3 regions of the Alteromonas sp. 14N.309.X.WAT.G.H12 genome follow, and region 1 is predicted to be linked to each of the others. Evidence: predicted binding sites of a transcription regulator. Region 1 holds the regulator's gene; each other region holds the start of a gene.
What was found. Region 1 encodes sigma-54, which starts transcription at its own class of promoters, with help from an activator protein. Its sites were predicted from a motif close to GTTGGCACGNNNNTNGNNT; they were not measured.

Region 1 (8,204 bases):
TTCATCGTTGTTCTTTTCTTCTTCGTCTACTTATTGAAGAAAGAATACTGGAGAGAAGTACACTAACAGCGCATATTTTGTGTATAATACGCAAGGGGGCATTCCGCCCCCTTTTTTAGCATATGGCAAGCGACATTAGCGCTTGCGTAGTATTACTCTCGACGGAGGAAAATGAATGGCCGTAGCCGCGAATAAGCGTTCAATCATGACGTTGTTCTCAGATACCATCGACATTTACAGTCACCAGGTTCGTATTGTTTTGGCGGAAAAAGGTGTTGGTGTTGAAATAAGCTACACAGATCCCACGAATCTGCCTGAGGATTTGCTTGATTTGAACCCATACGGTACCGTGCCAACCCTCGTTGACAGAGAATTGGTTCTATATAAATCCCATATCATCATGGAGTATCTCGATGAGCGTTTTCCTCATCCGCCCCTGATGCCTGTTTATCCCGTATCGCGAGGACAAAGTCGCTTAATGATGCACCGGGTTGAGCAGGACTGGTATTCTTTAGCGAATAAAATTTTCCGTAATGAAGGTGATGTGGAAGCGGCTCGTAATGATTTACGCGAAGCCCTGTTAGCCCTAGGCCCTGTATTTGATGAAATGCCTTATTTCATGAGTGAAGAGTTTAGCTTAGTGGATTGCTACCTTGCACCACTGTTATGGCGTTTACCTGCATTGGGTATCACTCTAACCGGCAATGGTAGTAAAGAAGTTAATGCGTATATGACGCGCATCTTCTCTCGTAGCTCCTTTAAAGCCTCGTTAACGGATCAAGAACGGGAAATTCATAACCCGTTATGAGTATGATGACCCCTAATCAACCCTATCTGTTAAAAGCATTCTACGATTGGATAGTGGATAACCAGCTTACGCCCTACATTGTGGTGGATGCCACTATGGAGCGGGTTGATGTGCCTCAGGAGTTTGTAAAAGACGGTCAGATAGTACTGAATGTCTCTCCGGCAGCGTGTATGAACTTTGCTCTGGATTTGGAAGCATTGTCTTTCCAGGCTAGATTTGGTGGCCAACCTCGCCAAATTTACATCCCTTGTCATGCGGTATTAGCCGTATATGCAAGGGAGAACGGCGCAGGTACGGTGTTCTCGTTAGAAGAAGAGACCGAAAAGCCAGATTCTGCACCTAAAAGTAATAGCGATGGGGTAACACGACCATCGGGGGATACCAGTGATGGCGATTCACAAAACGCGCCGGTACCACCGAAAAAAGGTAAACCCAACCTGAAAGTCATTAAATAAAAAGTCGGCAATGCCGACTTTTTTTATGCCTTACATCAATAGTAAGGTGGCGGTGCCAAGAAAGGCAAAAATACCAACAACGTCGGTAATGGTGGTGAGAATAACACTACCGGCAAGGGCAGGATCGATTTTTAAGCGCTTCATGATAATGGGCAGTGTTGCACCGGCCAACGCCGCCGCTATCATGTTAACCAGCATAGCGAAGGCGATCACCACACCCAGTATCAAATTTTGTTTCCATACGCCAATGACCGTGGCGATAAGTAATGCCCAGATAATGCCATTTAAAAAGCCGATGGCGATTTCTTTGCTAATGAGCCAGCGGGCGTTACTGCCGTTAACGTGACCTAGGGCCATACCCCGGATCACCAATGTGAGTGTCTGATTTCCCGCAACACCGCCCATACTGGGAACAATGGTGTTTAAAATGGCCAATACGGCCAGTTGACTGAGAGTGGCTTCAAATAGATCGCTGACAGCGGCAGCCATCAGGGCCGTAACCAGATTTACGGCTAACCAAACCGAGCGTCGCTGGGTACTTTGTAAAACGGGGGCAAAGGTATCTTCTTCATCATCTAAACCGGCCATACTCATCATGGAGTGCTCCGCATCTTCTCTGATGATATCCACCACGTCATCGATGGTAATACGTCCAACTAGGCGATGATTTTCATCCACAACGGGGGCAGACAGCCAGTTGTACCTTTCAAATAGGCTGGCCACTTCACCATCAGGCATATTCACCGGCACCGCTTCGGCATCTTCATCCATGACTTCTGCCACCTTATCTTCAGGGTCGGCGGTGAGCAGTCGGGCTACCGGGACAAGGCCGACAAGGTTGTCGGTGCGGTTTACCACGTAAAAGGTGTCGGTGTTTTCTGGTAATTCACCTTTTAGCCGTATATAACGCAACACCACGTCAACGGTCACATCTGGACGCAAAGTAATGGTGTCAGTATTCATAATAAAGCCGGCGGTTTCTTCACCATACGCCAGCGCTTGCTCCGCACGATGCCTGTCTTGGGCATCCATGGATTGCAAGATACCCTGTAAGACTTCATCGGGAAGACTGCTTAGTGTTTCTGCTAAGTCATCGGTGTCCATTTCCTCTAGGGCATCGACAACTTTTTCCGGCACCATCTTACTGATAATACCGTTACGTACATCTTCGGACAGTTCTTCGAGAATATCGCCGTGAAAATCACTGTCGATAAGATCCCACAATTCATCCCGGGTTTTGGTTGGGCTGGATTCTAGGATCAGTGCCACATCGCTCGGCGGCAGCTCATGCAGCATTTTTCTTACAGACACAAATCGCCCATCACCCAAGGCGTCGTTAAGTGAGCGTAATTGACTTTGTGCTGATTTACTGTCCAATGCTTCTGCCACTGAAATCCTTTGAGAAACAATATGGAAGGGATACCTATAGGATACCCCAACAAGCAAATTCTGTCATGAATATTGATGCTGAAAATACTAGCAAAAGTGGGGGAATAGGCAGGTTAAACCTGAGGGTGTTGAAGTCTTATGATCAAGTGCGACAAATTGTTATGGTTGTCATTTATTCGTCATCATTTTGCGGTTCAATTTTTAGCCGTTCTGCTAGCAAGCGATTAAATGTCTGCATAAATTGTTGATCAACAGAATAACGACTAAACATAAAATGTACCTCTTGGCGCTGAATGTTTTCTTCACTCACCGTTATTTGAATGCCTTGCTTTTTGGCGCTGTAAGCCAAGACCTCTTTGTCATCTAAAATCAAATCCACACGACCTAAAGCGAGGGCGTTTATCCGACGTGCCACACTTTCAATATGCACCAGTTGATGGTGAAAAGGATTGGCGATATGGGATGAAAAGTACTCACCAAACCAGCCACCTGTATTGAGCGCCAGTGTTTTACCCTGTCGTAAGCGTGTGAGCAGATCTTGCTGTGCCGGTGGCGCAGAACCGCTGTTAAGGTATCCGTAACCAATGCTTTCTGTGCGATAGGGAATGGAAAAATAGTTATTTTGTGCCCGTTCCGGTGTATAAGCAGCGCCTAACACCACATCGATTTTGCCTTGGTTAACGTCATGAGCTAGGCGTTTTTCCGGTAAAACTTGGGGTATTAGGGCGTAGTTCATCTTCGAAAGAATGGATTTTAGCAACAAATAATCTTTACCCGCTGCCTGATTTTGATTTTGCAGAACAAAGTAGGGGGGCCATTCTGCACCGCCTAAATACAGGGAGTCCTGCCCATAAACCGATGACAGAGGAAGGAAAAAGAGTAACGGCACCACTAACACCATCGATAAACGATGAACAAAATACATGTTCAGATCCTTGAACTTACGCTGAGCAGTTTAGTGGTTCACTACTTAAGCAAAAGTGAGAGTAGGTTTATTTAGCAATAGAAGTGGCCGGGAAGCAATGGATCAGAGGTTTTCATGGGTTGTATGGGGAAGTATTACCGGTGAGTGACCATAATGCGGTTATTCATCTTCGTTGAATTTTTGGACAATCAAGCTTTCTACCGCATCAAGTGCCGCCTGTGCATCTGGGCCTTCTGATATAATGGTTACCTGCTCACCCTGATGACTTTCCATCATCATTAGCCCTAACACACTGTTTGCATTGGCCGTTTTATCCCCTTTTTGCAAGGTAACTTCGGCATCAAATTGATTCGCCAGTTGTACCAGTTGAGTGGCTGCCCGGGCATGTAAGCCCAGTTTGTTAACAATGGTGACAGATTTTTCTAGGCGCATCATTCTTTTTGCTCTCGATGACGTATTTGCACATCAGAATGGCTCTCCCGCAAGTTCTTAGCTAAGCATTCAGCAACGTAAACACTGCGGTGCTGGCCACCGGTGCAGCCTATGGCAACGGTCACATAGCTTCGATTGTTGCGTTCTAGATGGGGTAACCATGTGGTGATGAGGTTTTGAATTTGATAAATAAATTTGGTAACGATGGGCTGTGAACTTAAAAATACTTGCACAGGCGTGTCTAAGCCAGTGAGATGTTTTAAGTCGGGCTCCCAATGGGGATTAGGTAAGAAACGGGCATCAAACACGTAATCGGCGTCTTTAGGAATGCCATGTTTAAAGCCAAAGGATTCGATAACCAGTACTAAACGCGCGCTTTTTTTACCTAAAATGCGCTCGCGTATGAGTTCGGCAAGCTGGTGGATGCTTAAGGAATCGGTATCAATATTAAGATCTGCCCGTTCCGCAATGGGGGCAAGCAGTTCTTTTTCTGTGAGAATGGCATCGGATAAAGACTTGTTTAATTTGGCCAGTGGATGCAAACGCCGGGTTTCACTGAAGCGCTTCATCAGCATGTCTTCACTGGCATCGATATACACAATGGTAACCGTCCAAGATTCGGGCAAATAATCCAGTATTTCCACTAATTCAGCGGGATCTTTGGGCAGGTTACGAACATCGATGCTCACGGCCACTTGTTCGTATTCGTCGGCGACAGTATGGGTTAAAGCGGGAAGCAGGTTAACGGGGATATTATCAACGCAGTAATATCCCAAATCCTCTAAGGCCCGTAATGCTACAGATTTTCCCGAGCCTGAACGGCCACTTATGATGATCAGATTCACCGTGTCTCTCCTAAATCCGCAGGCAACAAATGTCCTTTTCTATAACTTACTGTAATGCGCGAATAATATCATCATTGGTTTGCGCTTTTCTGATGCTTTTTATGGTTTCTTTGTCGCTGAGTTTTCCCGCCACTGTGGCTAGGGTTTGCAAGTGACCTTCTGTTTGATCATGAGGCACTAACAGGGTGAAAAAAATATCCACAGGTTTATTGTCAATGGCATCAAAGTCTATCGCAGGTGTACTAGTGACAACAATAGCGATAACGTGATCCAACCCTTCTAGTCGACCATGGGGAAGTGCGATGCCGTTGCCAATGCCAGTACTGCCCATTCTTTCTCGGGAAAGCAGACTGCTCAGCACTGTGGCTTCGTCAATGTCAGGGTTATTTTGGGCAGCGATTCCGCTGATAATTTCCAAAATACGCTTTTTACTATTGCACTGGACCGCACATTTAGTGCGGTCCAGGCTTACGATGGCTTGAATATCCATAAGTGACGTTAATGCTTTTTAAGCTTCTCTTTGTGCTTTAATACCTGCCTATCCAGTTTATCAACCATATTGTCTATTGCGGCATACATATCCTGGTTTTCTGAAGAGGCAAACACTTCCGCGCCGCTAAGGTATACTGTAGCTTCTGCTTTTTGATTGAGTTTTTCAACATTTAATATGACGTGCACATTTGATATGTGATCAAAGTGGCGCTCTAATTTGCTGAATTTAGTATCGACATAATTACGCAAAGAGTCAGTGATCTCAACATGACGACCGGTAAGGTTGATTTGCATATTTCGTCTTCCTTATTTTAAGCAGCCCTAAATCAGGCTTTTGCGTTGGTTAGACGGTGGAATCGACAAAGATTCCCGGTATTTTGCTATTGTTCGCCGAGCTACCATAATACCTTGCTCGGCCAACAACGAAGCAATCTTACTATCGCTAAGCGGTTTACTGGGTTTTTCAGCCGCCACTAGCTTTTTAATTAATGCGCGTATTGCCGTTGATGAACATTCGCCACCTGATTCCGTTGCGACGTGGCTGGAGAAAAAGTATTTCAATTCGAAAATGCCCCGTGGGGTATGCATGTATTTTTGCGTGGTTACGCGGGAAATTGTTGATTCATGCATATCCACCATTTCTGCGACATCATTGAGCACCATTGGTTTCATCATTTCCGGTCCGTGCTCAAAAAATCCCATTTGTTGCTGTACGATACAGTTCGCCACCTTCAATAGGGTTTCGTTGCGACTTTCCAGACTCTTTATAAACCATTTCGCTTCTTGCATATGAGAGCGAATAAACTGAGAGTCGCTGCTGTTTTTCGCTTTACGGCTCATGGCCGCATACTGCTGATTAACACTTAATTTAGGTAGACTATCTGGATTAAGTTCCACCACCCATCGTCCGTTTTTCTTCGCCACAGACACATCAGGAATGACATATTCTGGTTCTTTGGTGATAAGGGCGCTACCGGGCCGTGGATTCAATGTTTGTAGTAAACGCATGGCTTCACGAAGTTGATCTTCTTTGAGCCGAGTTTTACGCATTAGTGTTCGATAATCTTTGCTACCGAGTAAATCACAATGGTTCTCCAGCAGCATTTTGGCTTCTTCCAGCCAAGGCGTCTCAGGGGCAAACTGTTTGAGTTGCACAAGCAGGCATTCCTGAGGTGAACGGGAGCCAGAGCCTATGGGATCAAACAATTGGATACGTTTTAGCACGCATTCCACTTCGTCTTCTTCCACCGGTTCTTCGGTTTCGTCACTATTAACGCTTTGCAGAATATCCTCAACGCTAACGGTGAGGTAACCACTTTCATCGATGGAGTCGATAATCGCCAAGGCGATGGCTCGGTCTATTTCTGAAAAGGGCGTCAAGCGCATTTGCCAAAGCAAATGATCCTGAATGTTCTCGGTGGTTTCTCCCTGAAAGATCTGTTCATCATCGCCACCAGAGGAGCCGGATATGCTGGTTGCCGGTGCGGAGGAAGCTGAGATATATTCATCCCAAGTACTGTCTAAGGGTAATTCTTCGGGAAGGTCGTTTTTTTCTAACGCTTCTCCAGTGTCCATACTTTCAGTGGCAGATGCCGATTCCTGAACCGTATCGTCGTTCTCTAAATTATTTTTTTCGCCAACATCGTTGTCGGTACTTTCATCCACTTCTAACAACGGGTTGGAATCCAAGGCTTCTTGAATTTCCTGTTGTAAATCAAGTGTCGACAACTGCAATAATTTGATCGCCTGCTGTAACTGCGGCGTCATTGTAAGTTGTTGGCTAAATTTTAACTGTAACGATGGTTTCATCTACGTCTTATATAACTCTATCAAGGGATACCCAGTATGGGTCACGATTAACCGAATCCGATATCCTAACTATAGCCTGAATTGCTCTCCCAGGTATACATCACGAACCTTTTGATTACTTAATACTTGTTCCGCGGTACCCTGCGCAATGAGCTCGCCATGACTGACGATATAGGCTTCTTCACAAACATCAAGGGTTTCTCGAACATTGTGATCCGTAATAAGGATTCCTATACCTCTGTCACGTAAATGCTGAATAATCTTCTTTATATCATTCACTGAAATTGGATCAACACCAGCGAAGGGCTCATCCAACAAAATAAATTGTGGGTTAGCAGCGAGTGCTCGTGCAATCTCCACCCGACGGCGCTCTCCGCCGGATAAACTCATACCCGTACTATTACGTATATGGTTGATATTAAATTCATCAAGTAGTGAATCCGCTTCGGCTTCACGTTGTTCTTTTTTCAAATCTTTGCGGGTTTGCAGAATCGCCATGATATTCTCATGAACGGTGAGTTTACGGAATATGGATGCTTCTTGTGGTAAGTATCCAATGCCTCTGCGTGCCCTTTCATGCATGGGTTGGTGCGTCAACTCCTGGTCATCGATTTTGATTTTTCCTTTGTCTAAAGGAACCAGCCCCACAATCATATAGAAGGTGGTGGTTTTCCCCGCGCCATTGGGCCCTAACAAGCCCACAATTTGGCCCGTTGATACTGACAAGCTGACATCCCGTACAACCTGGCGGGATTTGTACGATTTAGCTAAATGGGATGCAGACAACGTAGCCATTATTGATTATCTTCCTTGTTATCTTCGTCATTATCATCGTGCTGTCTTTTGCTCTCAATGGTATCGGGTCTAAACACGGTAGTCACGCGTCCTGAAGCGCTTTCGGCCCCCCCGGTGGCAAGTAATTGTTCTTTGCCCATATCATAAGTGATGCTGTCTCCTTGCACCACGCTAGTGTCTTGCTGAATTTGGGCATTGCCGTTCAATGAAATCATTTGTTTTGCCACTTCGTAACGGATTTCCTTGGCGCTGGC
Region 2 (8,204 bases), on a different contig from region 1:
CTGAGAAATTTAGGCCACTATCGTTTTACTGATTAAATTTAAGTAAACCGATGATGATTATTAGACTAAAGTTTGTTTAAAACTGCGTGCCAGTCATCTATCCTGAATAGCTACAGTCAAACGACTGCCGACCTAATTTACTACTTAGGATTTACTGATAGCCCATGGATAGAGAAAAGTATGACATTTGGACTTAGGGCTAAAACAACATCAGTATTGGGTGGGTTGATAGCCTTAGCGCTTATAATAATCAGCTATACCAATAATTGGCAGTCTAGAAGCATTGCTGAAACCAACGTATTAGAAATAGAAAAAAGTAAATCCATCGTCATCATACGAGCGATTGAAATCGCCCTTAACAATCACAGTCAAAACCTACTAACTCTGCGCGATGTTCCCCCTATTCAATCCATTATAAGAGCCATAAATAACCAAGGTATTGACCCAATTAGTGCAGACTCGCTAGACGTGTGGCGTGAGCGCTTGGCAGTTATCTTGCGCGCTTTTGTCCACAACCATCCAGAATATTTACAAATGCGTTTTATAAATATCGACGGCACTGAACTGGTTCGCGTCCAACGTTCGAACAACGGCGATATAAGCATAGTGCCCGATAAAAATTTGCAAAATAAGGCCGACTCAACCTACGTCGTGGAGACGCTGAAATTAGCAAGCGGTGAAATCTATTACTCGGATGTGAACCTAAACAGAGAATATGGCGTGATCCAACAGCCACACCTTCCAGTGCTTAGAATTGCCACTCCGGTATATGGCGATTCAGGGGGGTTATCGGGCCTATTAATTCTTAATTTATCCACCGAACAACTTTTCCAAGAAGTGGCGCCAGCTAACTCAGGCGTACACCGAGAAATCGTCAACGACCAAGGGTACTATATTTACAGCAACGACCAGTCTAAAACCTTTGGTTTTGACTTAGGTACTGAGCTCACCTTAAGCAATGACGAGCCTTTTATGGCGAAAACCATTCTCAACCAAGATTCGTTTATTCGTTACGATAAAGAAGATAAAGAGTTGGAGGGTTTCGAAAAAATCTTTTTCTCACCCCATGATAAACAGCGATATTGGGTATTAGTATTCCATATTCCAGAACACCTAGTTTTTGAGGATTTCACCTCGTCACTTCAAACCATGTTGTTGTTTAGTTTGTCGGTAGGCATATTGGCCATTGGCTTTATTATCTGGTTTCTATCGCGAAAGATCCTAACCCCGGTAGTCACCATGGCCAATGTTTATGAACGTGTAAAGGCTGGGGATTTGACCGTACGCCTCGATACCCACTCGGTAAAAGATGAAATTAGAACCTTGTACCAAGGCATTAATAGCTTTGTGGAAAACCAACAAAGCACCACTAAACAGTTAAATGATGAAGTAGCACTGCAAACCCAACGTCTTTCTGCAGTGATCGATAATATTGTCGACGGCATTATCACTATCAATCAGCGAGGGATTATCGAATCCTTCAACCCTGCAGCCAGCAAAATCTTTGGTTATCACGAATCAGAAGTCATCGGACACAACGTTAAAATACTAATGCCGGAGCCCTATCATAGCGAGCATGACGACTACCTGGGTCACCACCTGCGAACCGATGAAAAAAAACTCATCGGCCTGGAACGAGTCGTCATTGGACAACGCAAAGATGGTTCTACTTTCCCCATGGAATTAGGGGTAAGCGAATTAAAAATTAACAATGCTAAACATTTTGTTGGGGTAACACGCGACGTCACCGAGCGCCAGCTAGCAAAAGACGCCCTGAACCAGGCTAGGTTGTCGGCGGAACAAGCCAACATGGCCAAAAGTGAATTTGTGGCTAATATGAGTCACGAGATCCGCACCCCAATGAATGGGGTAATAGGCATGACCCACCTTTTATTAGAGACCCCTTTAAGCAAAGAGCAACAAGAATTCACCAGCATAATAGAAAGCAGTGCCAAATCATTAATGACCATCATTAATGACATACTCGACTTCTCTAAGGTTGAAGCGGGCATGTTAGAAATCGAATCGATTGAATTTGATATGAGTAGGTTGCTGCACGAATTTGGCAGTAGCATCGCGGTGAAAGCTGAAGAAAAGGGGTTAGAGCTAATTTGCCCCGCTACTCCTGTATTACATCAATGGTACAAGGCTGATCCTGGGCGTATAAGACAGATCCTTAATAACTTGGTAAGTAATGCCATTAAGTTCACCGAAGTGGGGGAAGTCGCAGTACATTACAGCGTGCAACAACAAACAGGATCACGCACAAAGGTGCTGATTGAAGTTGTCGATACCGGCATAGGTTTAGCCCCCGAACAACAATCTCGGCTTTTCGAAAGGTTTAGTCAAGCAGATGGTAGCACCACGAGAAGGTATGGAGGTACAGGTCTTGGTTTGGCAATAAGCAAGCAGCTGGTAGAGCTTTTGGGCGGAGAAATCGGAGTTAAGAGTGAAATAGGTAAAGGCTCGACATTCTGGTTTACCCTTGACCTTGAGAATGGACAAAAGCCTAACGTAGTTCAGCCTGAAACCGATCTTGATGGCCAAAAAATATTAGTGGTAGACGACAACTTAACCAACCGTAGATTACTAGGTTATTTATTGACAAATTGGCACGTTGACCACACCTTAGTGCCCAATGCTGAACAAGCCCTCGAAAGGCTTATGCTTGCTGTGGAGCAGAAACAACCATTTACTATTGCGATCATCGATATGCAAATGCCGGATATGGACGGAGCGCAGTTAGGTAAGATGATTAAAAGTACGCCTGAATTGGCCCATACCCACCTGATGATGCTCACATCACAAGGGCAAAGAGGTGACGGCCGAAAATTTAAAGAAGTCGGCTATAGTGCATACCTAACCAAACCCGTTGATCAGTTTATTTTGCGTACTTCTTTGATGCAAGTAGCCGGGCTATTATCAGACAATGCGCCACTTCTTACCGCTTATAGTGCCAACAAAAAACCGCAATTAAACGCACGTGCACTCGTCGTAGAAGACAACATTATTAATCAAGTTGTAGCCCAGTCACTCCTAGATCAGTTTGGCATACGCTCAGATGTGGCCGCCAATGGTCAGGAAGCACTCGTGGCATTAGAAAACCTACCCTACGACCTAGTATTAATGGATTGCCAAATGCCGGTAATGGATGGTTTTGAAGCCACCCGTAAAATTCGTGCTCCCGACTCAAAGGTACTCAATAGCAATATTACTATCGTGGCCATGACAGCCAATGCGATGCAAGGGGATAAAGACAAATGCCTGGCGGTAGGTATGAACGACTTTATTTCAAAGCCGGTTGAGTCGAGTAAGTTACAGCAAATATTAACGCAGTGGTTACCCATAAATGGCGCTGAAAAGTGACCCCAGGGTAAATACAGTGCATGAATGAGTTGAATAAGTGTGATTACCAAGGGATTATGTCGGTCTAATTACCGAACGATTTTGTCGTAAATAGCATATCAGCCAGTTGCTAAACTGGCTATCTTTTATGCCGATTCAGCCAGAGCATTAGATTTTTCGACTCGCAATGCGGTGGTATTCATATTGTTTCTTAGCCAAATGCTACGCACACCGCCCGCGCTAATATCAACACCTAGGGCTTCACTGAGCTTTTCTACAAAATGTACAACATAAGTTGCATGTATTTTCACCTGAAGGAGAGTTTCTTTATCAAATACCTTGACCTGTCCCTGATCACTCACAAGTAACTAGACTATCGAGCCATAAAAATTCTGAGGTACTTTATTTTGGAACTGAAACATTTTTAACTGGAAGAAAAACCTTTGAGTTTAATGTTAAGGAGAAAAAATCTAGTCTTTACACCGAATCCAAGGTTCCTTTTGACAGTGATAAATTTGAGGTAAAACAATACTGGGTAACTTCTAAAGATGGTACTCGCTTTCCAATATCAATATTAGGTGCCAAAGGGTTTCATAAGATGGGGCCTCGACCAACTATATTATATGGTTATGGAGGTTTTTCTCAAAGTATAATGCCTCGGTTTTCAGATGCACAGGCCGCATGGATAGAAGCGGGTGGAAACTACGTTATCGCTAACATTCGAGGCGGAAGCGAATTTGGTAAAGAATGGCATCGTCAAGGACAGCGCTATCAGGCCCGATATCTACCCCTAAATCGTTGATATTCAATTGTACGGGTAGGCCTAGCACTTTAACTTCTTGACTTAAATTTGGTAGTTGTTGATTTAACAGCGATTGCACATCAGAATTTGTAAATAAGAAAACAGATAAGTCTTGCGTACTGGCACAACCGGTTAATAACAACGTAACGATAAGAAATAAATTTTTCATGACAAACCTTTCAAAAATGGGGTCAGCAAAAATGGGGGCAGAGTTAATTAGCTAATATACGCCATTATGCGCTTTTTAGTTTATTTTAACTATGCGGCAGAGGGCAGAATTAGCGGATTAGAAAATCTAAATGAACGAATAATTAACTCTGCCCCCTTTGTTTTTACTTTGTCAGCTTATTTTACATTGGTTTACTTTATTTAAGATTGTAATTAATTATTTTTTTAAAAGTTTAACTAAATCAATGAGTTGTATTTTTGGCCTGAAATTTGCTTATTGACGTGCATTGTGTCATTAATTGAGAATCTAAATCATGAATAAATTTCTATGTGTTATCGCGTTACTTTTCACAGGTGTTGCAAATGCCACTATTATTTCTGGTGATTTTCGCACAGAAAGTGACCTTCCTTATTGCTGCGGTTCATTCGGACCTTTGGTTTATGAAAACCTTAACGCAACAGTCGGTGCTGGTGACGAATTAACAGGTGCTAATTTTGTAAGCAATCCTGATAACTGGAATGGGGGGTTGGTATTCATCGATTTAGACCCAACGACAAATATTATTACCCTAAATTCACAAGATGATCTTGATTTTGAGACTTTTACTGCTTCAATCTCGAATATCATTTTTGATGCCGGTGAAGTGATTACTGGTTTGTCATGGATATCGGGTAACCTTACAGATTTAGGTATTCCTGAAATATTATCTTTTACAGGAAATAGTGTTTCAGTTAGTTATGATGTCGGAAGTGGTAACGACGTATTTAATTTCAATTTAACTCAGGCACAATTTCAGATAGAAACACAATCTGGTTCTGTTGCAGTACCTGCTCCAGCATCGATTCTTTTGCTTAGCTTAGGTCTACTTGTGTTAGTCGGTAGAAAAAGATTTAACGCGTAATCGATATAGAGTTTTAAAGGCCTCGATTTATTATCGGGGCCTTTTTATGTCTGCTAGGAAGTGATGGTTGTTCCGACTTAGGGGCTATTTTAAATTACCGGGTTTATTAAACAGTAATTTAATGGCTGCAGTGGCACTTTTTTGTTTTTGCAGATTGCTAACTAAGATGCGCCAAGGTGTGAACACCACATCAAAAAACGAAACCGCATATTCACGATCTGTCACCCCATAGCTAGGTGACTCACCATTGCTCTTCACAAAGGTTCCAAAAGCTTTGTCCCAGATGATAAGTACACCAGCGTAGTTTTTATCGACGTATTGTGGGTTCTTAGCATGATGAAGACAATGATGTACCGGAGTATTAAATACCTTACCCAGCACTCTGAATTCAGGCCCTAGTTCTGTATGTACAAAAAATTGAAAAGCTAAGTTCAAAGCAACAATTGCCAGCACTAACTGAGGTGTATAGCCTAAAATAATCAGCGGCAACCAAAACACCCACATACCCACAATGGGATAAAAAAGGCTTTGCCGCATAGCCGTAGAAAAATTCATATTGGTTGAACTGTGGTGCACAACATGTGCAGCCCATAACCAGTTACATTGATGGCTGGCACGATGAAACCAATAGTATAGAAAATCTTGAAAAATGAACGCAAAAATAACCGTTAGTACTGTCAATTCAATTGTGAAAATAGCGAACGTCGCGTGCAACCAATAAAAAAATGGCATCAGCGCTAGCATCAACAAAATGTCGCTAGCTTGATGGGTTAAGGCCAACGCTAGGTTTACACTAAACTCTTTAAAAAGAAAGACACCCATGATAAAAATGATCAATTCCCTAGGCTGAACTACACTAAATTTGTGTTTCATTCGGTCAGGTAGATGGACTATGCCTCAACCTCGAAAAAGCCAAATTAGTTTAATCCACTGTGTTCCCAGCCATCAGCACTCAAGACTATAAAAGCTAGTATTGCCAGTCTTCATGCGCAAGCGGCAAACTGTTCAAAAGATCACACCGCTCCCTCCAGTTGGGCATTAACTTATCCATATGAGCTATAAAGCGTTCGTTGTGATGCCGTTCTAGGAGATGCACAAACTCGTGAGCCACAATATACTCAAGGCACTCGAAAGGCTTTTTGGCTAGTTCAGAGTTGATGATGATGCGTTTTGAATCTGTGTTGCAGCTGCCCCACTTCGTTTTCATTCTCCGCACAGTTACTGATGACGGAGCTCGGCCAACGCGCTGACTCCAACTATCAATTAGAGAGCACAGCGCTTTCTGGGTTTCCGTTTTATAAAACGCATCAAACAGAGTTTGTTTGTCTTCAAGAGACATTTCTTCAGTAATAGCTGCCTGTAATCGTCGATTCTTTACACCCTGTACTTCAGCTTTTTTGCTGACACTGATTATGCGTAAGCGATATTTTTGCCCCCAAAGAAAATGGGCCTCACCATCGATAAACTCGCGAGGTGACTGACGAGGCTGCTCGGCAAAGTCTCTCTGTTGTTTCTTTATCCAAGCAAGCTTTGATACTACAGCGGTCCTAATTGCAGTATCAGTCATGGCTGTAGGAACTGAAACTCTCACCCTTCCATCAGGTGGTAAAACATTGATGTGAAGGTTCTTAATTGGTTTTCTATGTAGTGCGAAACTTAACTCACCTATTTTCAACTCCGAAACATCGGTCATTACTGATAATCTTTCTGTTTTTTTGCAAGTTCAATGACATCAGTGACGTTAATGTCATAATCTGCCGCTGTATCAGCGACCGCTCGTGCTATTTCGCGCTCTTTAAACCGATCTCCTATCCAGTCGGCTTTTTTGGTTTCTCGAATAGTCCTATCTAACATTGTTACAAGTGACTCGTTTTTACCGAAGTTATCATAGAAAGCTTTCTTTGCTTGCGTGTCCATGCTTGAAGGATACTTATCATCAGCATCAGAAGGCACTTTTACCATTTTAGCTAACGCGATTATCTTCTCTAAGTAGTCCTGATATTCAATGGCCTTCTGCTTCCGGAGATTAATAAGCTCTGCCAGCAGTGTAGACATTTGCTCATAATATTTCGGGTTTACCGGATTCTCATCAACAATAGTCCTACGAACGTTATTCTCGATTGTTTCAGCCATATTTTCCTGACTCTCTTTAATCCCTTCAGGCAAGTCATCAAGCGCTTCTGCTCCTTTTTTAATAATGAGATCAACTAAACCCAAATCTTCAATTTCGACAAGTTGTTCGCTGGGCTTCGCTCTGACGTAAGTATCGAGTAAAAAGCGCATCGCTGGCTCATACTGCTTCATATTGACACTATCTTTACTAGCGACCTTAACTTCGTTTCTTACTGTTTCAAAGTGCAAAACTTCCTGACGAATTTTCTCAGTTTGTTGAGAGGTATAACCGGCTTTTACCATCTCATTTGCGAGATTCCCAAAATTACGGATAAGCTTAGCAACCGCTTTGTAAAGCGTCAGTCTCAAGTTTTCCTTTTCGAAAAGTTCGTCGGAGTTATCACCGGATGATCCGCAAAAATAAATCAAATAATCCTGCGTTTCCTTAGGTGCTTTAACCGGCTCACACAGCCCTCTCACCATTTCTAACGCTGTTTCTAATTCAGCCCTAGCCTCGGTGAGTCTGTCTTTCAATAAGCCCTTAACGTCTTCACTATCGTAACTATCGAAAGCCTCACCGGTATAATCAATAATCGCTTTATCTAAGCTTTTAAAAAGATCTTTATAGTCAACAATATACCCGACATCTTTATCCTCAGTGTCGAGACGGTTTACTCGACAGATGGCTTGGAATAGATTGTGATCTGCCATTTGCTTATCAATATACAAATACGTTGCCGACGGCGCATCAAAGCCCGTTAGTAATTTATCAACAACTATCAAGAGCCGCATTTGACCGGGCTCTTTGATAAACTTTTGTTTCACTTGTTTTTCGAACTCTTCAACTAGTTTTGCTGCTTCGTCTTCCGGCTTTT
Region 3 (8,204 bases), on a different contig from region 1:
TGTACAGTGTGAGTTCATCGCCGGGACGGATCCCATGGGCGCGACCGAGGGACACTTGCAACTGAGTGCCGCTGACGGTGAGAACCCGGCCTGTGGCCGGTTGGCAAAGAAGGGCCTGTTCCACATCATCGACCACTTGGGCGAAAAGCTGATTGACCGCTTTACCATAGTCACTGGACCAAAATTGTTCACTACTTACATCCACCTGTGTGAAACGGTCAAAGCGCCATGGGGCTTGGGTGTGGTAGTTTTTTTCTAACAGTAACGCACCATTCATGCCGTCAACCACAAAGACATCCAATGCGAACTGCCTTTGGGCTACATCATTTTTCCAAAAAGCCAAGGATGAATGGGCGGTTCTCGCTAGACTGATATCGGTAATAACCCCAGCCAGAATAAACTGAGAACGGGTTTGTCTGGCAAGGGAAGGGGCCTGAGACAAGACTTTTGCGCGATCCCATCGCACGGTGTAGGGTTCAATGGGACCAAGGGCAACATGTTCAGATAAGGTGTTCATTTGTTGTTGTAACTGACGGGGTGCAATATCGGTGAGCTGATGAATTTGACCATCCTGAGCTTGTTGCCGATGGGCCAGGGGGAAATAGGTGGTGACCAGTGTTTTTTTGAACTGGGCAGCGGCGCACTGGGTTCTTTGGGGGAAAATATCAGCCCGAATGCCCACGGTGACATAGTCATCGTGCCATTTTTCATAAACCAGTTGGAGATCGTTGACTTCGCCGGCGGCACTGATTTTAAAACTATCTTCCTGCAACAATCCATTGGTGAGGGTTTGTACGCTTTGAACCGACGCCCCAGCAAACATCAGCGCTTGTCGAATGGCTTCTTCAGTGGCGCGTTTTTTGGCGGAGGACCTATCTCCTTGGGCAATCAAGGCTTGCCCCTGGGCTTCAAACCAGGCGGCAGAAGTTTGCCATGAGAGTAAAAGTCCCAGAAGCAATACTGACAAATTTTTCACTAAACCCTGTTTCGTTATACGCATTTTTTGTTCTCTGGCACACTGATAACGTTAGCCATTTGATAGAAGGTTCCCTGTACGCTCGTGCCCTTGGCGCGTATGTAGGTTAACTTCTCCGGTTTTCCTGTATGGGGAGTTACAGCAAATATTGTTCCTAAATTAATCGTATAAATTTTGACGCTGCTGTTAGGGCACAGTAGTTGCTAGCATAGGCATAGTGCTATTGAGCAAAATCCATTGTGTAACCTCACTGGTTTGTCACTAAAGAAGGTTTGTTATGACTAAAATTAACCATCAACTGCGGGTTGTTATCAGTTTCATCGGTGCAGTGTTGATAAGCGGCTGTAGTAGTTTTTTCGATAAGCAAGTTGAGTGGGAAACGGTAGAGCCCGAAGAATATCCGGTACTCAGTGCCATCGGTTATGCTCCCATTGCGACTCAGCGGGGAAAGTCCGATAACGATCGGGCATTAATGGCCATGCGGGCATCAAAGCTTGATGCTTACAGAGAACTGGCCGAACAGGTGTATGGACAAAAACTGGACGGAAGTCAGTCAGTGTCTAATCTTGTGATGCAGGATTCACGGTTAAAAGCGTCTGTTGAAGGGGTGATCCGTGGCGCTAGAGTGGTAAAGAGTTATCCGGTAGGCGAAGATACCTACGCAACTGAGCTGGAGCTGGATATGCGCAAAGTGTATGACATTTATTTAACCGTGGCTAAGCCTAAACGTATTCGCGATGTGACCTATTACTAAGGAAAATTACACTGGGAAGGATGGGGGGCGGTTAAGCGCTGATCCCTCGACCACGGCCAGAGCCTTTCGGCTTACCGCTTTTATCGTAGGTCAGAGATTCTTTCGCACGCACTTCTAGCATCAGGTTTCTTAAATGGGTTAAACGCAGTTGCCCTTGTTCCACCGCTTTTTCATTAACCTGGGTTTTATAACGACACTCTTCAACCCGCTGTTTCGATTTTTCAATCATTTCGTTGATATCATCGGGCACTGATTGGGAGGCTGACAACGGTTGGTAATGTTGCGCCACAATATTATCAGTGAGCTGGATTTGTTCGAGGGTGTGTTCTTTTTCTTTGAGTAAATTAATCAGGTCTTCCGCATTGCGGGAACTGATAAGGTGCAGCTCCTGATCAAGCAACGCTGACAATTGAGTTAGGTTGGCTAACTGTTGTTCAAGGGCTTGCTGAAGTTCTTGCACCATTATTTACTCTTTAAGGTTTTAAACCAAATACTTGCGCTTCCAAACGTGCGATTTTTTGTGCCAGTGAATCAGCATCAATTTTGTATTCGCCACTTTGGATCGCTTTTTTCAGTTTATCCACTTTCTCCTGATTCACCGGCGTCTCTGTCCCTTTCTTTTGTACCTGGCTTAATTGCTGGGCAGATTGGGTTAGCGACACGGAATCTTGTCTTGGAGCCGTGGTCTGCGTGTTTTTGGCCGCCACTTCCTGTTGTGCGGCAGATTGTGTTTGTGACTGCTGATTATTCAGTTTCACATTGTCAACGGGAGCCTTAGGACCGCCATTGTTTACATTATTAATTGCCATATTGATTTTCCACTACCAATAATACCTCGTTTAATTTATCGGCAGAATGCGTTGTAACTTTAGCCCGATTTACTAATTTTTTTGACAACCGTCTACAGATTAACCACCACTGTTTGTGTACTGGCGACCTCGGCGATAATTGAACGTCTTGATGATGCGTTAAGTACTTGAATATTATCGCCAATAATACCATCTTGTTGGGCTATGCCTGCGGTTTTTACCTGCATGCCTGCGGCGTTAGCACTTATTGTAATACGATCACCCTTACAAACAAAGCACAGCATATTACCTTGAATTGCCTGCCCTTGTCTCACTCGACGTTTCATACGGGCACCAATCAAGGGAGTTAAATCTGTATAACTGGTATGACGGATAAGATTGACATCCACTTCTGCGAGTTTCAAGTTTTGCGCACTTAACACGGTGCCTGGACTGATCATAGTCGCTGTCACGACCACGGTACGAGTGCGATTGATTCTGCCGTTGGTAAACAAGTACCAATTGCTGCTAGGGCAAGTTACCCGCACCGATACATAGCTTTGTGATAACGCCGCTTCATCGGCGTGATAATTATAATCACTCTCACAAGGTTGGATTTGAATGCGCTCATCGATGGGCAGCACGGTAACCTGGACATTGTCGTTTTGATAGCGATCGCCAATGGCTGAACGAAGATATTGCTCAGCTTCTTCTCGCATTTGTTCCCGTAAATGCCCGGAAGATTGTGCAAATGCCTGAAAACTAACTATGGTTATGAGCATAATAACCACATGAAACAGTCGTTGCTCTCGTTTTTGGGCACTGGAATATGGAATCTTTTTTTTCATTTTCACTTTTTCGTGTTCACCTGAACGCAATTTGACTATGATTAATAACAGTATCTGACGGGACGACGATGCCAGCGTCACTTTTTTGGCGATTCTACTTCAAATCATTAAGTGGTATTGTCAACGCAATGTTCGTGCCCAATTTTTATATAGAGGTGAGATATGTCGGGAATACTTGATTCCGTTAATCAGCGCACGCAGCTAGTGGGGCAGAATCGACTGGAATTGTTGTTGTTCAGATTAAATGGGCGTCAGCGTTTTGGCATTAATGTGTTTAAAGTGCGTGAAGTTTTACAATGTCCGCCTTTAACGCGGATCCCCAAATTAAATTCATTGGTCCGTGGCGTCGCTCATATTCGTGGCCAGACCATATCGGTGATCGATCTGAGTATGGCCACCGGCGGGCGTAAAATTGAGAATTTGGATAACGCGTTCATTGTGATCGCTGAATACAACCGGTCTGTTCAGGGCTTTTTGGTAGGAGCAGTAGAACGTATTATTAATACCAACTGGGATACCATCATGCCGCCGCCACAGGGAACGGGCAAAGCAAGTTACCTAACGGCGGTAACAGAAGTGGATAATGAGCTGGTGGAAATTCTGGACGTGGAGAAAATTCTCAATGAAATTTCCCCACTGAACACCGATGTGAGTGATGAAGTGGCCTCGGGGTTAGATACCTCTGGCAGCAAAGATAAAATTATTTTTATTGCTGATGATTCCTCGGTGGCAAGAAGTCAGGTGAAAAAAGCCCTAACGGCTTTAGGTCTGGAAATTGAAATGGCTAAAAATGGGCTCGAAGCCCTCAACCGATTAAAAGAAATCGCCGCTGAAACCGGTGATGTCACAGACAAAGTCGGTGTGTTGGTTTCCGATATTGAAATGCCTGAAATGGATGGTTATACCTTAACGGCGGAAATTAAAAATACGCCGGAATTGCAAAACCTCCATGTGGTGCTTCATACCTCCTTAAGTGGCGTATTTAATCAGGCGATGGTGGAAAAGGTGGGGGCCGACGATTTTATTGCCAAGTTCCATCCCGATGAGCTTGCCACAGCAGTGAACAAGTGGCTTAAAGATTAGTTTGTGAGGCATTTTTAGCTTGAAAAACAAAGACGTGTCTGAAGGTAGTTATCGTCAGTTTGGTCAATTTCTGCAACAGCAATGCGGTATTTCTCTTGGTGAGAATAAACAGTATTTGGTTCGTAGTCGATTGTCTTCGGTGATGCACGATTTTCATTTTGATTGCATAGATGCCCTCATTTCGGCCACGATCACCGGGCGCAATCGCCAGCTCCTTCAAGCCGTACTCGATGCCATGACCACCAACGAAACCTTGTGGTTTCGTGATAACTACCCGTACGATCTGCTGGTGAAAAATATTTTGCCAGAGATGGCGACAAAAAAGCGGCGGTTACGTATTTGGAGCGCCGCCTGTTCGTCAGGGCAAGAGCCATACTCCATTGCCATGTCTGTGCTTGAGTATCAGGGGCAAAAAGGGCAATTGCTTGGTGGTGTGGAAATTGTCGGTACGGATCTATCATCTAAGATGCTGGAAAAATGCGAAAAGGGTGTTTACGACGAGCTATCCTTAGCTCGGGGGTTGTCCGCTGAACGTCGTCGCCGATACTTTACCGCGAATAAAGACGGCTTATTACAGGTGAATCGTGACGTCAGAAATATGGTGTCGTTTCGCAGTTTAAATCTGCTTAATAGCTATGGTTCGCTGGGAAAATTCGATATCGTTTTTTGCCGCAATGTGTTGATTTATTTTCCCCAAGAAGTGAAAACACGCATACTGCAACAAATTGCCGCTCAACTGCAACCAGGTGGCATCCTCTTTCTCGGGGCGTCGGAATCTATAGGTAGTGCTGATCACCTCTATACGATGGTGAAATGCCGTCCAGGCCTTTATTTTCAACGTAAAGCGTAATCCTCCCGTGTTCTTAGTCTAGCGTCAAAAATACTTGGCACTTCCTTTGCTTTAACCTTTTACAAGGTCAATTTTTATAGCAACTGAGGTGTCGGTCGTGGCCATCAATTTAGACAAATTAGTGGGTTTCCACCAAAAAGCACTGAACATTCGTGAGCAGAGAATGGAAGTCATTGCTGGCAATTTGGCAAACGCCAATACGCCCGGGTACAAAGCCCGCGACATCGATTTTCAACGTGCGATGGAATCCGCCCAGTCATCTCAGCGTACCGGCAACATGGTACGAACCCATGAAGCCCACTTCGGGGGCAAACTCAATATCAGCAGTTTTGACGTAGATTATCGCATACCTGACCAACCGGATACCGGTGATGGTAACTCTGTGGACATACAGACCGAACGTAATGCGTTTTTGGAAAATGGTATGCGCTATCAGGCCTCATTACAGTTTCTGGAAAGTAAATTAAAAGGTATGAAGAAAGCCTTAAGTGGAGGGCAAAGCTAATGAGTCTCTTTAATGTAATGTCGATTTCCGGTACAGGCATGGAGGCAGAAAATGTCCGCTTGAATACCACTGCCAGTAACATTGCCAATGCCAACAGTGTTAGCAGCAGTTATGAAGATACCTACCGAGCTCGCTATCCGGTATTTGCCGAACAATTAGCCCAAGCCACAGATGATCAAAGTAAAGGCGTGGGCGTTCAGGTAAAAGGTGTCGTGGAAAGTGATGCGCCGTTGCAAATTGAATATGCTCCCCACAATCCAATGGCAGACGAAAATGGCTATATCTATAAGCCCAATGTGAATATTGTCGAAGAAATGGCAAATATGATGTCAGCCTCCAAAGGCTACGAAACAAATGTACAGGTTGCCGATACCACGAAACGCATTTTCCGTCAGGTATTGCAGCTAGGACGCAGTCAGTAATGAACGCTGACATGAGGATATTTCAGTGAGCACAATTTCAAATGATGCCGGTTTAACATCAGAACTTTACTGGCAGGACGAGGGGGTTGCTGTTGCCGATGGCAGTGAACAACGCCTCAGCCAGGAAGATTTCTTTTCATTGTTAACTGAGCAATTGGCGAATCAAGATCCCACCAAGCCGGTGGATAACGATCAAATGGTTGCGCAGATGACGTCATTTACCATGGCCGATGGCATTGAGCAATTAAATCAGAAGTTTGAGTCTTTTGCTGAATCAATGACGTCAAATCAGGCACTACAGGCGTCCAGCTTAATTGGTCAGAATGTACTGGTGGAAGGCAACATCGGTTATATGCCTGAAGAAGGCGCCGGTTTTAGCGGTGTGTTGGTCAATGACCAAACAGTACAAGATTTGACGATAACCATTGAGAATCAATATGGCGAAATCGTGAAAACCATTAATGCCGGTACCCAGGGGGCAGGAAACATTGAGTTTAATTGGGATGGCACCAACACCAATGGGGAAGCCATGCCTGCCGGTGACTATGTCATTAGTGCCAACGGTACCGTGGATGGTGAAGGCACCTCAGTGCCTATAGCGGTAAACCGGCATGTGGGCAGCGTAAGTATGACCGGCAGTAATCAAGGTATTGTTTTAAATTTGGCGGGTGATGTGAGCATTAGTCTTAATGACGTCATCCAAATTGGCAGTGAATAGGAGAAAATACTATGTCATTTAATATCGCACTAAGTGGTGTTTCTGCCGCGCAAAAAGATTTGGACGTGACCGCCAATAATATAGCGAACGTCAATACAGTAGGTTTTAAGGAATCCCGAGCTGAGTTCGGTGATGTTTATGCCTCTTCTTTACTTGCTAGCGGTAAAACCAAAGTGGGCGACGGTGTGTTAACCCAGGATGTCGCCCAGCAGTTTTCACAAGGTAGCTTGCAGTTTACCAATACGGCATTGGATTTAGCCATTACCGGCAACGGCTTTTTTGCCACTGTGCCAGAGATCACCTCACGGGATTTCTCTTTCACACGGGCAGGTCAGTTTAAATTGGACGAAGACAATTTTGTGGTAAACAGCAATGGCGACAACTTACTTGGATTTCCTGTTAACTCTGATGGCACCAGTTCCTCGGTGGCATTAAGTACCACCGAACCCGTACGTATTCCTGATTCATCCGGCTCGCCTCAGCAAACCTCTGAAGTGGATATTCGCATGAACCTGCCAGCAGGTGATCAGGCGCTGGATCCGGCGCAATTTAACCCCGATGATCCCACCTCCTACAATGCGGCTACGTCGGTAACTGTGTATGACTCATTAGGTGATAGCCATGTTATGACCTATTACTTTATTAAAGATCCTGATGCCACCACCACCAATGATTGGTACGTGGCCACCGCTGTTGATGATGAACTGGTGGATTTAGTGAACTCAGACGGCACGGATTCAGATACTGCCACGGCGGCAAATACAGTCGGTACCAGTTCCGGTTATCCGGTAACAGCGGCAAAATTGTCCTTTAGTCAGGGCGGTGACTTTATTGGTATTGAATCGCCTGACGGATTAACCTCCACGGATTATAAAATCCAGACCGAAGCGCTAGGTGATACGATCTTGGCCAATGGGTCTGATCCTACCCAACAAATTGCCATCGATTTTAATTTAGATCCTACTTCTGCCACTACTACCGAGCCCACCCAGTATGCCTCCGACTTTGAAGTGACGTCGTTGGAGCAAGATGGTTTACCGGTGGGGCGTTTGACCGGTATCGATATCGGCACCGATGGTTTGGTTAGAGCCACGTTTTCTAACGGTACCTCTGAACCCATTGTCAGGGTCGCCCTAGTCCGATTTGCCAATGAGCAGGGATTAACCCAACAAAGCAGTACTCAATGGAAAGAATCCATTGAATCAGGGGAAGCGTTAGCCGGTGAAGCCACAACCGGGACTTTCGGTGATATCAATTCAT

Region 2: V5298_RS11485 (PEP-CTERM sorting domain-containing protein) is a predicted target of sigma-54. The motif match lies at 4,573-4,591, and genes of this name have one in related genera.
Region 3: flgA (flagellar basal body P-ring formation chaperone FlgA) is a predicted target of sigma-54. The motif match lies at 3,490-3,508, and genes of this name have one in related genera.

What each region holds. Positions count from the first base shown of each region.
Region 1 covers NZ_JBAHZB010000010.1:19-8,222, reverse strand. The annotation lists gene V5298_RS05580 (cytochrome c1) at 1-66, shown strand, start outside; gene sspA (stringent starvation protein SspA) at 176-808, shown strand; gene V5298_RS05570 (ClpXP protease specificity-enhancing factor) at 814-1,263, shown strand; gene mgtE (magnesium transporter) at 1,294-2,652, opposite strand; gene V5298_RS05560 (substrate-binding periplasmic protein) at 2,825-3,577, opposite strand; gene V5298_RS05555 (HPr family phosphocarrier protein) at 3,737-4,012, opposite strand; gene rapZ (RNase adapter RapZ) at 4,009-4,854, opposite strand; gene ptsN (PTS IIA-like nitrogen regulatory protein PtsN) at 4,901-5,344, opposite strand; gene hpf (ribosome hibernation promoting factor) at 5,353-5,640, opposite strand; gene V5298_RS05535 (RNA polymerase factor sigma-54) at 5,668-7,155, opposite strand; gene lptB (LPS export ABC transporter ATP-binding protein) at 7,225-7,950, opposite strand; partial or broken gene V5298_RS05525 (LptA/OstA family protein) at 7,950-8,204, opposite strand, start outside.
Region 2 covers NZ_JBAHZB010000039.1:6,048-14,251, reverse strand. The annotation lists gene V5298_RS11500 (response regulator) at 181-3,366, shown strand; gene V5298_RS11495 (hypothetical protein) at 3,492-3,707, opposite strand; gene V5298_RS21050 (prolyl oligopeptidase family serine peptidase) at 3,944-4,147, shown strand; gene V5298_RS11490 (hypothetical protein) at 4,059-4,316, opposite strand; gene V5298_RS11485 (PEP-CTERM sorting domain-containing protein) at 4,630-5,217, shown strand; gene V5298_RS11480 (sterol desaturase family protein) at 5,302-5,961, opposite strand; gene V5298_RS11475 (SprT family zinc-dependent metalloprotease) at 6,185-6,910, opposite strand; gene V5298_RS11470 (type I restriction endonuclease subunit R) at 6,910-8,204, opposite strand, start outside.
Region 3 covers NZ_JBAHZB010000032.1:19,733-27,936, reverse strand. The annotation lists gene V5298_RS10475 (flagellar assembly protein T N-terminal domain-containing protein) at 1-1,000, opposite strand, end outside; gene V5298_RS10470 (LPP20 family lipoprotein) at 1,254-1,730, shown strand; gene flgN (flagellar export chaperone FlgN) at 1,762-2,193, opposite strand; gene flgM (flagellar biosynthesis anti-sigma factor FlgM) at 2,204-2,539, opposite strand; gene flgA (flagellar basal body P-ring formation chaperone FlgA) at 2,632-3,366, opposite strand; gene V5298_RS10450 (chemotaxis protein CheV) at 3,529-4,449, shown strand; gene V5298_RS10445 (protein-glutamate O-methyltransferase CheR) at 4,469-5,299, shown strand; gene flgB (flagellar basal body rod protein FlgB) at 5,397-5,804, shown strand; gene flgC (flagellar basal body rod protein FlgC) at 5,804-6,226, shown strand; gene V5298_RS10430 (flagellar hook assembly protein FlgD) at 6,252-6,944, shown strand; gene flgE (flagellar hook protein FlgE) at 6,956-8,204, shown strand, end outside.